Regions from separate parts of the Eubacterium sp. LMAG:50 genome, predicted to be linked through region 2. Evidence: predicted binding sites of a transcription regulator. Region 2 holds the regulator's gene; the other holds the start of a gene.
The links. The regulator NrdR, encoded in region 2, represses ribonucleotide reductase genes. The targets are predictions, from matches to a motif close to CACNANATNTNGTG.
Positions count from the first base shown of each region.

Region 1: the regulator NrdR is predicted to act here: its motif matches at 3,441-3,454, upstream of nrdD (anaerobic ribonucleoside-triphosphate reductase).

Region 1 covers NZ_NALP01000007.1:1,232,601-1,239,437, forward strand. The annotation lists gene dut (dUTP diphosphatase) at 1-426, opposite strand, end outside; gene nrdG (anaerobic ribonucleoside-triphosphate reductase activating protein) at 451-993, opposite strand; gene nrdD (anaerobic ribonucleoside-triphosphate reductase) at 1,080-3,206, opposite strand; gene CCC31_RS10660 (acyl-CoA thioesterase) at 3,605-4,090, opposite strand; gene CCC31_RS10665 (PucR family transcriptional regulator) at 4,281-5,291, opposite strand; gene CCC31_RS10670 (Cof-type HAD-IIB family hydrolase) at 5,659-6,483, shown strand; gene CCC31_RS10675 (PTS sugar transporter subunit IIB) at 6,534-6,837, shown strand, end outside.
Region 2 covers NZ_NALP01000009.1:23,643-30,479, reverse strand. The annotation lists gene CCC31_RS12360 (sigma-E processing peptidase SpoIIGA) at 1-853, shown strand, start outside; gene sigE (RNA polymerase sporulation sigma factor SigE) at 944-1,645, shown strand; gene sigG (RNA polymerase sporulation sigma factor SigG) at 1,745-2,521, shown strand; gene CCC31_RS12345 (PRC-barrel domain-containing protein) at 2,726-2,989, shown strand; gene nrdR (transcriptional regulator NrdR) at 3,052-3,501, shown strand; gene CCC31_RS12335 (YqeG family HAD IIIA-type phosphatase) at 3,690-4,205, shown strand; gene CCC31_RS12330 (shikimate dehydrogenase) at 4,397-5,263, opposite strand; gene aroD (type I 3-dehydroquinate dehydratase) at 5,670-6,837, shown strand, end outside.

The DNA.
Region 1 (6,837 bases), on a different contig from region 2:
ACCAAAACCACCTTCACCACGAACAGTATCATTTAATTCATCTGTTTCGATAAAGTTAGCTGTTAAAAATGGAGTGATGACCATTTGAGCAATTCTATCGCCGGGTTCTACAGTTTTTGCAGAATCACCATGATTATGAAGAGCAACAATAATTTCACCACGATAGTCAGCGTCAATAACACCTACTTTGTTTGCAGGAGCCAAACCTTGTTTGCAGGAAAGACCACTGCGGGCATAAATAAGTCCTGCATAACCTACAGGAATTTCAAGAGCGATACCTGTTGGAATGAAAACAGTATTTCCTGGAAGAATTGTTGCCGGTGTATCAAGGCATGCATACAAATCAGCTCCGGCAGCCCATTCAGAGCCGTATGTTGGAATGACTGCTGAATCTTTAAGTTTCTTAATATTAATATTTGCTGTCATAGTTAAATCCTTTCATAATGAATATTAAAAGTTAGTAATATATTCCGGTTTTTCCCATAATACAAGAGAGCCGGATTTCATTGATTCCTGAACTAATATATGTCTTTGATTAGCTGAACCTTTAAATACTAAAGATAAGTCTTTTTGAGCTTCGATAAATTCACCATCAACTAAAACATCTATGTAAGAAAGAAGTTCTTTAGTTTCAGGCCATTCATTAATCATTCGACCGAGTACATCTTTTTCAAAATCATATCCTGTAAAACACCAAATTGATTTTTCAGGATATACTTCACGAATCTTTCTCGCAAGAGGAAGAAGCCCCTGCTGATTTACGTGTTCTAAAGGTTCACCACCAAGAAACGTAATACCTTTGTAGAAATCAGGTTTAAGCAAATCTATTATATAATCAATTGTTTCCTGTGTAAAAGGTTTTCCAAAGTTAAAGTCCCAAGCTTCTTCGTTAAAACAACCGGGACATCTGTGAGTACAGCCACTAACAAACACGGAAACTCTTACTCCGGGACCGTTAGCAACATCATAACGCTTAATATCTGCGTAATTCATAAGCAACCTCCAAATTTATTGAAATAATACATTAAAATGGGCCTTCGCCAAATTAATTGCAAAGGCCCTGTAGGAAATATATGTTACTATAAATGTAAAACTCGTGCTTTAATTTCTTTTGTCTTACCAACATTCCAGAAGTTCTCACCTAAATAACCGCAAGTTCTTCTTGTTACATTCATCTTAGAATGATCTTTGTTGTGACACTGTGGGCATTCCCATTCGCCATCATCATTGATAATAATTTCTCCGTCATATCCGCATACATGACAATAATCTGATTTAGTGTTAAATTCAGCGTACTGTATGTTATCGTATATAAATTTAACTAATTCTTCAAGAGCTTCAAGGTTGTTACGCATGTTAGGTATTTCAACATATGAAATAGCACCACCTGAAGAAATAGACTGGAACTGACTTTCAAAAGTAAATTTGCTGAAAGCATCAATCTTTTCACGAACATCAACATGGTAAGAATTAGTATAATAACCCTTATCTGTAACATCCTTGATATCGCCAAATTTTTCTTTATCAATTCTTGCAAATCTATAACATAATGATTCAGCAGGTGTTCCGTATAAACCAAATGCAATACCTGTGTTTTCTTTCCATGAATCACAAGCAGCTCTTAAACGTTTCATAACACGCAATGCAAAATCAAGTCCCTTAGGGTCTGTATGGCTAACTCCTTTAACTAATTTAGTTACTTCATATAAACCAATGTAACCAAGAGAAATAGTTGAATAACCATCGTGTAATAATTTATCAATAGGTTCATTTTTACCAAGTCTTGCAATAGCACCATACTGCCAATGAATTGGGCTGACGTTAGAAAGTGTACCTTCTAATGCGTGATGTCTGCACATAAGTGCTTCAAAGCAAAGAGATAATCTCTCTTCAAGAAGTGGCCAGAATTTTTCTTCATCCTGTCCTGAAATAATACCAATCTGTGGAAGGTTAATACTTACAACACCCTGATTGAAACGACCTTCCCATTTGTAATTACCATTTTCATCTTTCCAAGGAGAAAGGAAAGAACGGCAACCCATACATGAGAATACCTGTCCTTCGTAATTTTCACGCATTTTCTTAGCTGAAATATAGTCAGGATACATTCTCTTAGAAGAACATTTAACAGCCATCTTAGTAATGTAGTCGTATTTGCCACCCTTTAAGCAGTTATGTTCATCTAAAACATATATAAGTTTAGGGAAAGCAGGAGTAACGTAAACACCCTGTTCATTTTTAATTCCCTCATAACGCTGTCTTAAAATCTCTTCAACAATCATTGCTACTTCATCTACATATTCATCATTTTCATCGATGTTTAAGAAAAGAGTAACAAATGGTGACTGACCGTTAGTTGTCATTAAAGTATTAATCTGATACTGGATTGTCTGAACACCTGACTTTAATTCATCATAAAGTCTGTCATTTACAAATGATTCTAATGTCTCAGGGTCAACCTTATCTCCATATTTTGAAAGATAATTTCTTGTATATTTTTCACGGCTTTTACGGAGATATTTTCCTAAATGCTTAATGTCTACAGACTGTCCACCGTACTGACTGCTTGCAACGCTTGCAATAATCTGAGTCATTACAGTACATGCAACCTGAAAACTCTTAGGACTTTCAATTAATTTTCCGTTGATAACAGTTCCGTTATCAAGCATATCTCCTATATTGATTAAGCAGCAGTTAAAAATAGGTTGCAAATAATAGTCTGAATCATGGAAATGAAGAATTCCTTCATCGTGAGCTTTAGAAATCTTTTCAGGAAGTAAAACTCTTCTTGTTAAATCCCTTGAAACTTCACCGGCAATTAAGTCACGCTGAGTTGATGCAACTACAGCATTCTTATTTGAATTCTCTTCCATAACATCCTTATTAGTATTACCAATTAATGCAAGAATAGAATCATCAGTAGTATTGGCTTTTCTAACAAGTTCTCTTGTATAACGATAAATGATGTATGTTTTTGCAAGAACAAATTTCTTCTCGGCCATAAGCTTCTGCTCAATAATATCCTGAATATCTTCAACTGCCATCTCATCAAAACCACGGTTTTCAATAGAAGCTAATATATTATAAATCTGTTCCTCACTAATTCTTTCTTCCTGGTCGACTTCTGTGTTCGCCTTCTGAATAGCTGATACAATTTTGTTACGATCATAAGTAGCTCTATGACCGTCACGTTTAATAACACTTATCATTTTTTTCGTTCCTTCTTTCTTTTCATATATCATGTATACAGCATTAAAAATACGATAATAATGCTGTTCTATATTAAACACAATTAAATACATTGTGTTTTTAGGCAATAAAAAAGCGATGTGTTAAACTATGATAATCAAGTAAGGTGTTTAACTCTTTCGCATACATTAGATTATAGCACTAAGCTAAACGAATGTCTACAAAATATTGCGAAAATTAAAAAACAAAAACACAATATATAGTGTTTGAGAAAAGAGAGCCTTTAATAATGGGATGGAACAGAAAATAAAAAATTGTCAAGTGAAAAATAAATTAATTTAATTAAGTGAAATATATTTTATTTGAATGCAATTATAAATTTAAAGAGAAAAATATATTGCATATGTGAATGAAATTAAAAATCATTCTTCATCTTGATTCGGTTTTCTTTTCGTTTAAGGGCACAGTCCCACTCGGCCTGCTGAAATTCATTTTCAATGATAAGCGGTGGAACTTTTGTTGGTCTGTTATTAGCGCCCATTGCAACCATTACAAAGAAAGCTCTGTTAATAGGGTGACGCATTCCTTCATTATTTTCAACATAAGTATCTATGCGAACTTCCATTGAAGTGTTTCCGGTATATGTTACATAACCGATAATTACCAGCAAATCATTTACATAGGCTCCATCTTTAAAGTCTAAATGGTCGATTGCAGCAGTTGTTACATTATTGCAACCGGAATGGCGCTTTGCAACAATTCCGGCAATTTCATCAAGCATGGAAAGTAATGCTCCACCAAATAAACGACCGCCACCATTTAAATCACATGGCTTTATTACATGTACCTGCTCAGTCCTTGAAAAAGAAACTGTTTTTCCATTAATATTTTTTCTATTCATATATAAACACGCTCCTTTGTATAGTTAATTAATCATTAATATTGTTAATACTGTTAATACTGAATTATTCGTGACTATGCCGTAAAAGTGGCTGCAAGGATTAATTTTCATATTCATGGTTCAATTGTCAGTTCAGATACTGTCTGTTCTGCGAATAATTCAGGTTAAATTTCAATTATGCAGATAATTATTAAAAGTTAATATTATCACAATCGCATATGTAGAGTGCAAGAAGATATTTTAATCTGTTTTCAGGTATGTCTAAATCTAAGCATAACTGCTCCTTTATCTGATGAATGCGATAATTAATTGTATTTCTGTGAACAAAAAGTTTATTAGCAACTAAATTAACGCTTCCATTACATTCTAGATATACACGAAAAGTATTTAAGAGTTCACTATCATTTAATGGTGAAAGCAGTTTATGGGCATATTCACAAACATACTTGTCATCAATAGAAAGAGATATGTCGTAAAGTCCAATGTCAGAAAAATGCATTAGATTTTGTCCTTTTATAAATGAAACTTTTAAAGCCTTATAGGCTTGCATATAGTATTGGTACATTGAATCAATTGATTCAATATGATTACTTAAGCCTATATTACAATCGGTAGAAATAATGCTATTAGTGGAACAAATATAATAATGAATATTATCAAGTTCAATTTGTGCAAAATGTAGAATGGTTAAAGGTATTTTACTGGCAACAACTCTAAAGCCTATGAATTGATTAAGAATCTGTATATCTTCTTTTAAAGAAGAACGTAAAATACTTCTTAGAAATACACTGTTTTTTTGCAAAACAACTTTTTGCTCGGAAATAATTTCGTTACAATATTCCTGCATTATATCAGCTATATGAGTGTCCCATGGCATTGAAAAAATAGGAAAATTATTTTTTTCCCCAAATTCGATTATTCGAGAGGGAACATCTTTAATATACATACCAGTATTGATTAGTAAACCACAGGAACCTTTGATGTAAGCCGCGTTTATTAGATGGTCTAGTTTCTGAGTGCATTTAGTAGTTAGACCGGTTGTGATAATTAGTTCTCCACCTCTTACAAAAGAACTGTTATTTATATCGTCTAAAAGGTATACCCAAGTTATTTCTTTATTAAGATTCACAGAAGTAGTCAATAATTTTAAATTATATTTGGTGCTTGTTTTTTGATAAAAATATTCAAGTGTCAGTGACATGATAATATCTCCTTTTTAAGTATTTATTAGGCGCTTGTGACATATCATAATCTGCATAAAATAGCAGTTTATGATATGTCTTTAAGTTTGGTATTGTTATAAAAGAACCTAATTATCAGATATATTTCTTTTTATGATAAAGACTTTATGACTTTTTTGCCTTTAAATCATTAGGGAAGAAAATCGGATTTGCCAGATTAATACACGAAAATGTATTCATAATTATACATTATAACACAATAAAATTGTGCTGTAAGCACAAAAATAAAGTATGATATTATGCTTTATATGCTATAAAATGCAGAAATTGTGTGTTAATATTTGAATATACTAAAAAGAAGGTGAAAACATATTATAAGGAGGTTGCATGCAGAAAATAGAATTAATAGCATTAGATTTAGATGGCACGCTATTAAATGACAACAAAAAGATTTCCCCTGAAAGTATGCGTGTTATGGAGAAAATTATAAGTAAAGGTATATACATTGTGCCAACATCCGGAAGGATGTCAAATGATGATATTGTTCAGAAGAAACTTGAACCAATTGGAATCAGATATTTTATTGGAGAGAATGGTGGAATTATAAAAGATTGCGTTAAACAGAAAAATCTAAGAGTAGTTTCAATGGATTTATTTGAATCAATTGATTTAATAAAAGAATTGGAAAGATATCAAATATTTACATATTTTGTAAGTAACGAAAAAATTTATTATTCAACAAAAAATATAACAAATTTTTTACTGAATACGTTTGCTGAATTTTTTGAAGTATCAGGTGTGAATGAAGAAAGTTTGATAGATATTATAATGGAGAAAAATATTATTCCTGAAAAAATAGGAACATTACTTAACAGCCCTGGCGATGTGAAAAAAATTAAGAGGTTGAAGAATAAGTATAAGAAAATAATAATTATGCAGTCTAACATATTGGCTGTTGAAGCATGTTCAAAAAAAACTAGTAAGGGTATAGCTTTAGGGTGGTTATGTGAACAGTTGGGAATTAATAGGAAAAGCGTAGTTGCAATTGGAGATAGCGAAAGTGACATATCAATGCTTAATTATGCAGGAATTCCAGTGGCAATGGGAAATGCTTTAGATGAGGTTAAAAAGTGTGCAAAGTATGTTATTACAGAAAATAATAATGATGGTGTAGGAAAGTTTCTTATGGATATTTATAGAGAAATTCGTTGATACGAATGTATTTAAAAATAAAAAAACTAAAAGCAGGAAAGGAGAAAATTATGGGAATTTCATTAGCAAGATTAGACAACAGATTGTTACATGGAATAGTAGCTTCTCAGTGGACACCAAAGTCCGGTGCAAACAGAGTTATGGTAATTGATGACAAAACGGCTAATACGCCAATGCTAAAGGAGGCAATGCGAATAGGAAAACCGTCGGGGGTTTCTTTATCAATTATCAATAGAGAAACTGCATATACCAATTTTAAAAATGGTAAATACAATGGGCAGAAAGTCTTTGTTGTATGTAATGATCCGCAGATAATTTTAGATTTGATTGAGGACGGAAATGAGATTGGAACGC
Region 2 (6,837 bases):
TATTATTTTAGTTGTTGCAAAACAGATACTTAACTTTAAAGGAAAAATAGAGGTACGAACAGCAATCAGATGTGTTATCGCAGCTTTATTTGGAGCAACTTACAGTGTAATAATATTAGTGCTTAAAGTAAAATACGGAGTGTTGCAAATATTATTTACATGGCTGGTTGTCCCATACATAATGACCGGAATTGCGTTTAATAACAGAAAGTTATCTGGAATAAAAATGCTGACTGTTGTATATTGTGTTACTTTTGTGTTGAATGGGGTGGTATCAATGCTTAGCAGCTATAGTTTTTGGGGGAAAACAGTGGCACAGGCAAAAACACAGGAACACAAAAAATTAAATGTACTAATGCTGATGTTTGGAATAGTAATTGGATGTCTGTTAATGAAGGTGGCAGTTTATCAAATGCTAAACAAACTCAAGATCCGCAAAAATCTGTATAATGTACGAATTGTAAATGGCGATTCAAAGATAGAAACAGTCGCTTTAGAAGATACAGGAAATAGTTTAAGAGAACCGTACAAAGGCAGACCGGTATCTGTTTTGCAATACAATGTAATAAAACAAATTTTAACCGGAAATGAGAAATGTTTTCTTATTCCATTCAAATCAGTTGGAAGTCAAAATGGAATATTGACGGGAATTACTGTTGATTATATGGAAATTAAAAATAGAGACATTAATTTGAAAATTTCAAATCCGGTATTAGGAATTTATAAAGGAATGTTTAATAACGATAAAAAATATCAGATGCTTTTAAATTCTGAATTTATTCTACATAATAGTGAAACAAATCAAAAACAAATAGGCGATTGCGAGAATTGTAATACACGCTCACAATTTTGAAACAAAGTAAATAGATGATTGCGAAATTGCAATGCATGTCCACAATTAAAAATAAAAGAGAGGAGAGAAAAATTGCTTAAAAATTTAAATGTGATTCCTGTGCTTACCAGATGGATACTTTCAGATGAGTCTAATGAAGTACATTATATCGGAGGACCGGATGTGCTTCCGGCTCCACTTGAAGGTGAAGAAGAGGCAAAACAGTTAGAAAAATTAATAAATGAAAATGATGAATCAGCAAGAAGAATGTTAATAGAACATAATTTGAGACTGGTTGTATACATAGCAAAAAAATTTGATAATACAGGGGTAGGCGTAGAAGATTTGATATCAATAGGAACAATTGGTCTTATTAAAGGAATAAATACGTTTAAGACAGATAAAAACATAAAACTTGCTACATATGCATCACGTTGTATTGAAAATGAAATACTAATGTATTTGAGAAGAAACAATAAAACAAAACTTGAAGTATCTATAGATGAGCCTTTAAATGTTGACTGGGATGGTAATGAACTTTTGCTTTCGGACATTCTTGGAACAGATGAGGACGTTATATCAAGAGGACTTGAAAATGAAGTGGAGAAAAGTCTGTTAAAAAAAGCAATTGAAAAATTAAATAAACGTGAAAAATCAATAGTGGAAATGAGATTTGGACTAAATAATAAAGATGGGGAGGAGATGACACAGAAGGAAGTTGCAGATTTTCTTGGAATATCACAATCGTACATATCAAGATTAGAAAAAAAGATAATGAATCGACTAAAAAAAGAAATTGTAAAATATGAATAATGTATAAAGAGCCGTGTTTTTGTTAATCATTTAAATGTAATACAAATTGACAAATATTTGTTTGTTGATAAGAAGTAATTGAATGATTTGGAGGAAAATATGGCTCTTTTTAAAGTGGAAATAAGTGGAGTAAACACGACACAATTACCGTTACTGACAAATGAAGAAAAAACTGAACTTTTTAAAGAGATAAAAAAAGGAAACAAAGAAGCAAGGGAAAGGTACATTCAGGGAAATTTGAGACTTGTGCTAAGTATTATTCAGAGATTTTCGGGAAGCAATGAAAATATGGATGATTTGTTTCAGATTGGATGCGTTGGACTTATAAAAGCAGTTGACAATTTTGATGACACATTAAATGTAAAGTTTTCAACTTATGCAGTACCTATGATTGCAGGAGAACTAAAGAGATTTTTAAGAGATAATGCATCAATCAGAGTAAGCAGGTCGATAAAAGATACAGCGTATAAAGCTATTTATGCTAAAGAGCGTATAATGAAGACAAGCAATAAAGAACCAACCATAAGTGAAATATCTAAAGAAATTGGAGCTACATCTGAAGAAGTTATATATGCCTTAGATGCAATACAAAGTCCGGTATCTTTATTTGACCCGGTATATGACCAGGGAGGAGATACTTTGTATGTGATGGACCAGATAAGTGATAAAAAAAATAAAGAAGAAAAATGGGTAGATAGAATAGCTCTTGCTGAAGCAATTAAAGGGCTACCGGAAAGAGAAAAAGAAATAATAGACTTAAGATTTTTTAAGGGAAAAACACAAATGGAAATAGCTGATGAAATAGGAATTTCTCAGGCACAGGTTAGCAGACTTGAAAAAAATGCGATAAAGGCAATGAAGCATTATATGCGATAAGAAGTGATAAAACGCTATATGGGATAAAAATGTAAGGCGATATATGTAATAATGATAAAAAAATAGATGACATGGAAATACAAAATAATATATCAGTTAAAATAATAAAACACTATATAAGATAAAATAATAAAACACTATATAAGATATAATCATAAAATACAAATTTTTCTCATAAAATAAAAAAAAGACTGCAGAGCAAAAATGAGAATATGTGAGTTAAAACAGAAAGAAGTAATTAATTGTTGTGACTGTAAAATGATAGGCTCGGTAGAAGACTTGGAATTTGATATTTGCACAGGATGTATAGAAGCACTGATTGTGCCCGGGCCTACAAAATTCTGTAATCTTATATGTAGCGATTTTGAATATATAATTCCTGTAAAATGTGTAAAGCAGATTGGGGATGATATTATTTTGGTTAGTGTAGACTTAGATGATGTAAAGCATAAGTACAAAACGTCTTGACCATATAACTAATTCTTTTTATAATCAATTTATGACTGGAATTAAGTATTAGGAGGCAGAATATGAAGTGTCCATTTTGTGGAGAAGAAAATACAAAGGTAATTGATTCAAGACCGGCAGAAGAGAATAATTCTATCAGACGCCGAAGACAGTGTGAGGTATGTGGTAAACGTTTTACTACATATGAAAAAGTAGAAACAATACCGCTTATCGTTATAAAGAAAGATGATAACAGAGAACCGTATGATAGAAGTAAGATAGAGAGGGGAATTGTACGTTCATGTCATAAAAGACCTGTATCTTATGATCAGATAGTATCTACGGTTGAAGAAATAGAGGCAGAGATATTTAATAAAGAAGAAAAAGAGATTTCAAGTAATGAGATTGGTGAAATCGTTATGGATAAAATTAAAGAATTAGACCAGGTTGCATATGTAAGATTTGCTTCTGTATATAGAGAGTTTAAAGATGTAAATACATTTATGGATGAGTTAAAGAAATTTTTAAATTAGTGCATAGATGATGAAAGAATAACTTTGATTAGTGCATCTAATGATGTAGCAATATTTTAAAATTGTGTATCTGATGATGTAGGAACATTTTTAAATTAGTGCATCTTATGATGTAGAAATATTTTAAATTAGAGCATCTGGATGATGTGGAAACATAGTTAAGTAAAGATAGAACGCAGGAGAAAAATATGCTTGAAAGATTTTACCCAAATGAATATGTAAATTCTGTAGAAGATATAGATTTTGACATGTATTATAAACAGGGGATAAGAGGAGTGATATTTGATATTGACAATACATTAGTTCCTCATGGACATCCCGCTACAGATAAGAGTATTGAATTTTTCGAAAAATTAAGAAAAATAGGACTTGATACGTGTCTTATTTCAAATAACCAGGAACCAAGAGTTGAGCCATTCGCTTATGCAGTTAAGTCAAAATACATATTTGATGCACATAAACCTTCAACTAGGAACTATAAAAAAGCGATGGAATTAATGCACACAGATGTAGATTCTACAATATTTGTAGGCGACCAGATATTCACAGATGTGTATGGCGCAAACAGAACAGGAATCCAGAGTGTGATGGTTAAAAAAATCGATAAAAAAGAAGAAATTCAAATAGTTTTAAAAAGAATTCCTGAAAAATTTATTTTATGGCGTTGGAAAAAGAAAATGTCTAAAACCGATATGAGTAAATAGTATAAATCATAAGTTTATATGAGTCTGATAAATTGATTATACAACCCTAAATTATATAAATATTGAAAATGTGAGATTTGTTTTATTGAATAATAAAAAAATTACGGATGATATTGAAAAAATTATATCATCCGTAATGAATAAAATAATTCATTTTAAAATTTATTGTTCAAAATTAATTGATAATATTTCTAAAAAAACTTTGATTTGATTTCATTAACAGGCATTTCTTTCCCTGTCCAAAGCTTAAAGGCTTCAGCCCCCTGATATAAAAGCATATATAAACCATTGAATACAGGGCAACCTATTTCTTTACTCATTTTCATAAGTTTTGTTTCGAGTGGGTTATAAACAATATCAGAAACAATTAATTCAGGATGTAAAAAGGAACTGTCTTTAATAACACAAGAGTAGGTATTTGGCGCCATACCAAGAGAAGTTCCGTTAGTTAAAATTGTGCTTGAATCCAATGACTTCTTTAAAGAAGTTTCGTCATTTAAATCATAGAGAGAAACTTTAGCTGAAGTAACTTTATTCAACTTGTCAATTAAAATCTGAGCTTTATCAAAATTAGTTCCGGGTCTGTTGTAAACATCGATTTCTTTCACGCCATCTATTGCAGCCTGAACAAGAATTGAAGATGCAGCACCACCGGCACCCATTAATGTCATTTTACCTCCAATTATATCAAATCCGGCATCCTTAACAGATTGCATATATCCAATTCCGTCAGTATTGTGACCAATAAATTTTCCGTCTTGATTAACAACTGTGTTTACAGCACCTATTAACTTTGCTGCAAGAGATAAATCATCACATAATTCCCACATTTTTATTTTGTCAGGCATTGTACAGTTGAATCCGGCAACTCCTAATGTTCGTAGACCTTCAACTGCTGATTCCATATTATTTTCATCCACATCAAAGCATAAATATACATAATCTAAACCTAAAAGTCGAAAGGCTTCATTGTGCATTGCGGGTGATTTGCTATGTGCAACAGGACTGCCAAGAAGTCCTGTAAGTTTTGTTGACCCTGTAATATTTATATTTTCCATTGTAGTACCTCCGTTGTAATTATTTGAGCCGGTATATTTTTGCTCAATAAACTTTATTACGGTTATTGTTGGATGTTTTTATAATTCTAATTTAGTTGATATATGCTGAATTAATTCAACACCATATATTATGATACATAAATTTGAAAACAAATGGAAGTGAGTTTTAATAAATGCCGGGTATTTTTCTAAATGATATACACTATTACTGCTTGTAAATGTAAAATAACTTCAATTACAAACAGCATTTAGAAAGTTTTAGTTAGTTATGCAAATGTCATTTAGACATTTTCACTCTTTTATATAAAACTCATATATGTTATAATATACGTCAAATGCCGTAATTTAAACATATGGCAAATAATGTAAAAGGAGGAATAATTCCGAAAAAGGAATTAGAAGAAAAATGAAACAAATTAAGGTCGGAAACCTTGAACTTAGCGACGGTCACCCCAAAGTGTGCGTACCGATAGTAGGCGAAAATCACGATGAAGTGATAGAACAGGCAAAAAAAGTTGTGGAGATGAATCCGGATATAATCGAATGGAGATGTGATTTCTTTGACAGCGTTTATATCGATGAAGTAGAAAATATGTTGATAGATTTGCGTGAGGTAATTAAAGATATACCATTAATCTTTACTTTCAGAACTGATGGAGAAGGTGGAGAAAAATTTATCTCAAACAACAGTTATTATGATTTGAATGTTCAGGTAGCTAAGACAGGACTGGCTGAATTAATAGATGTAGAAGCCTACTCTAAAGATTCAATTGCCTTAGATATGATAGAAGAAATACATACGGCAGGAGCAAAAGTAATTGGTTCAAATCATCATTTTAATGAAACACCAACAAGAGAAAAGATTGTGGAAACATTAATGACGATGGAAGAACTTGGAGCAGATATATGTAAGATGGCTGTAATGCCAAGTTGCGAAGAAGATGTTAAGGAACTCGTATATGGTTCTATTGAGGCAAATGAAAAAATGATAGCACCTATAGTTACAATGTCAATGGGAGAATTAGGCGCAGTAACAAGAGTATGTGGAAAGACAACAGGCTCAGTAATAACATTTGCGGCAGGTGTAAATACATCAGCACCGGGACAAATGACAATTAAACAGGTTAGAAATATATTAGGTATTAATTGTGATGATATCAAAGATAAAAATATATTTATGATTGGCTTTATGGGCACGGGAAAAACTACAATATCAAATGCGTTAGGCTATATTACAGGAATGCCGGTTGTTGATATTGATAAATACATAGAAGAACAGGAAAATATGTCTATAAGTGATATATTTGAAAAAAATGGGGAAGAATATTTTAGAAAACTTGAAACAAAAGCTTTAGAAGAGATGCAAATTAATGCAGGAAAAATAGTATCATGCGGTGGCGGAGTTGTTCTTAAAGATGAAAATATAGAGATAATGAAAGCAGGTGGAAGAACAGTACTTCTCACGGCAGAACCCAAAACTATTTATGACCGTATATGTGAAAATAAAGACAGACCACTTTTGAATAATCATATGACAGTAGAATATATAGAAAAAATGATTGCTGATAGAGAAA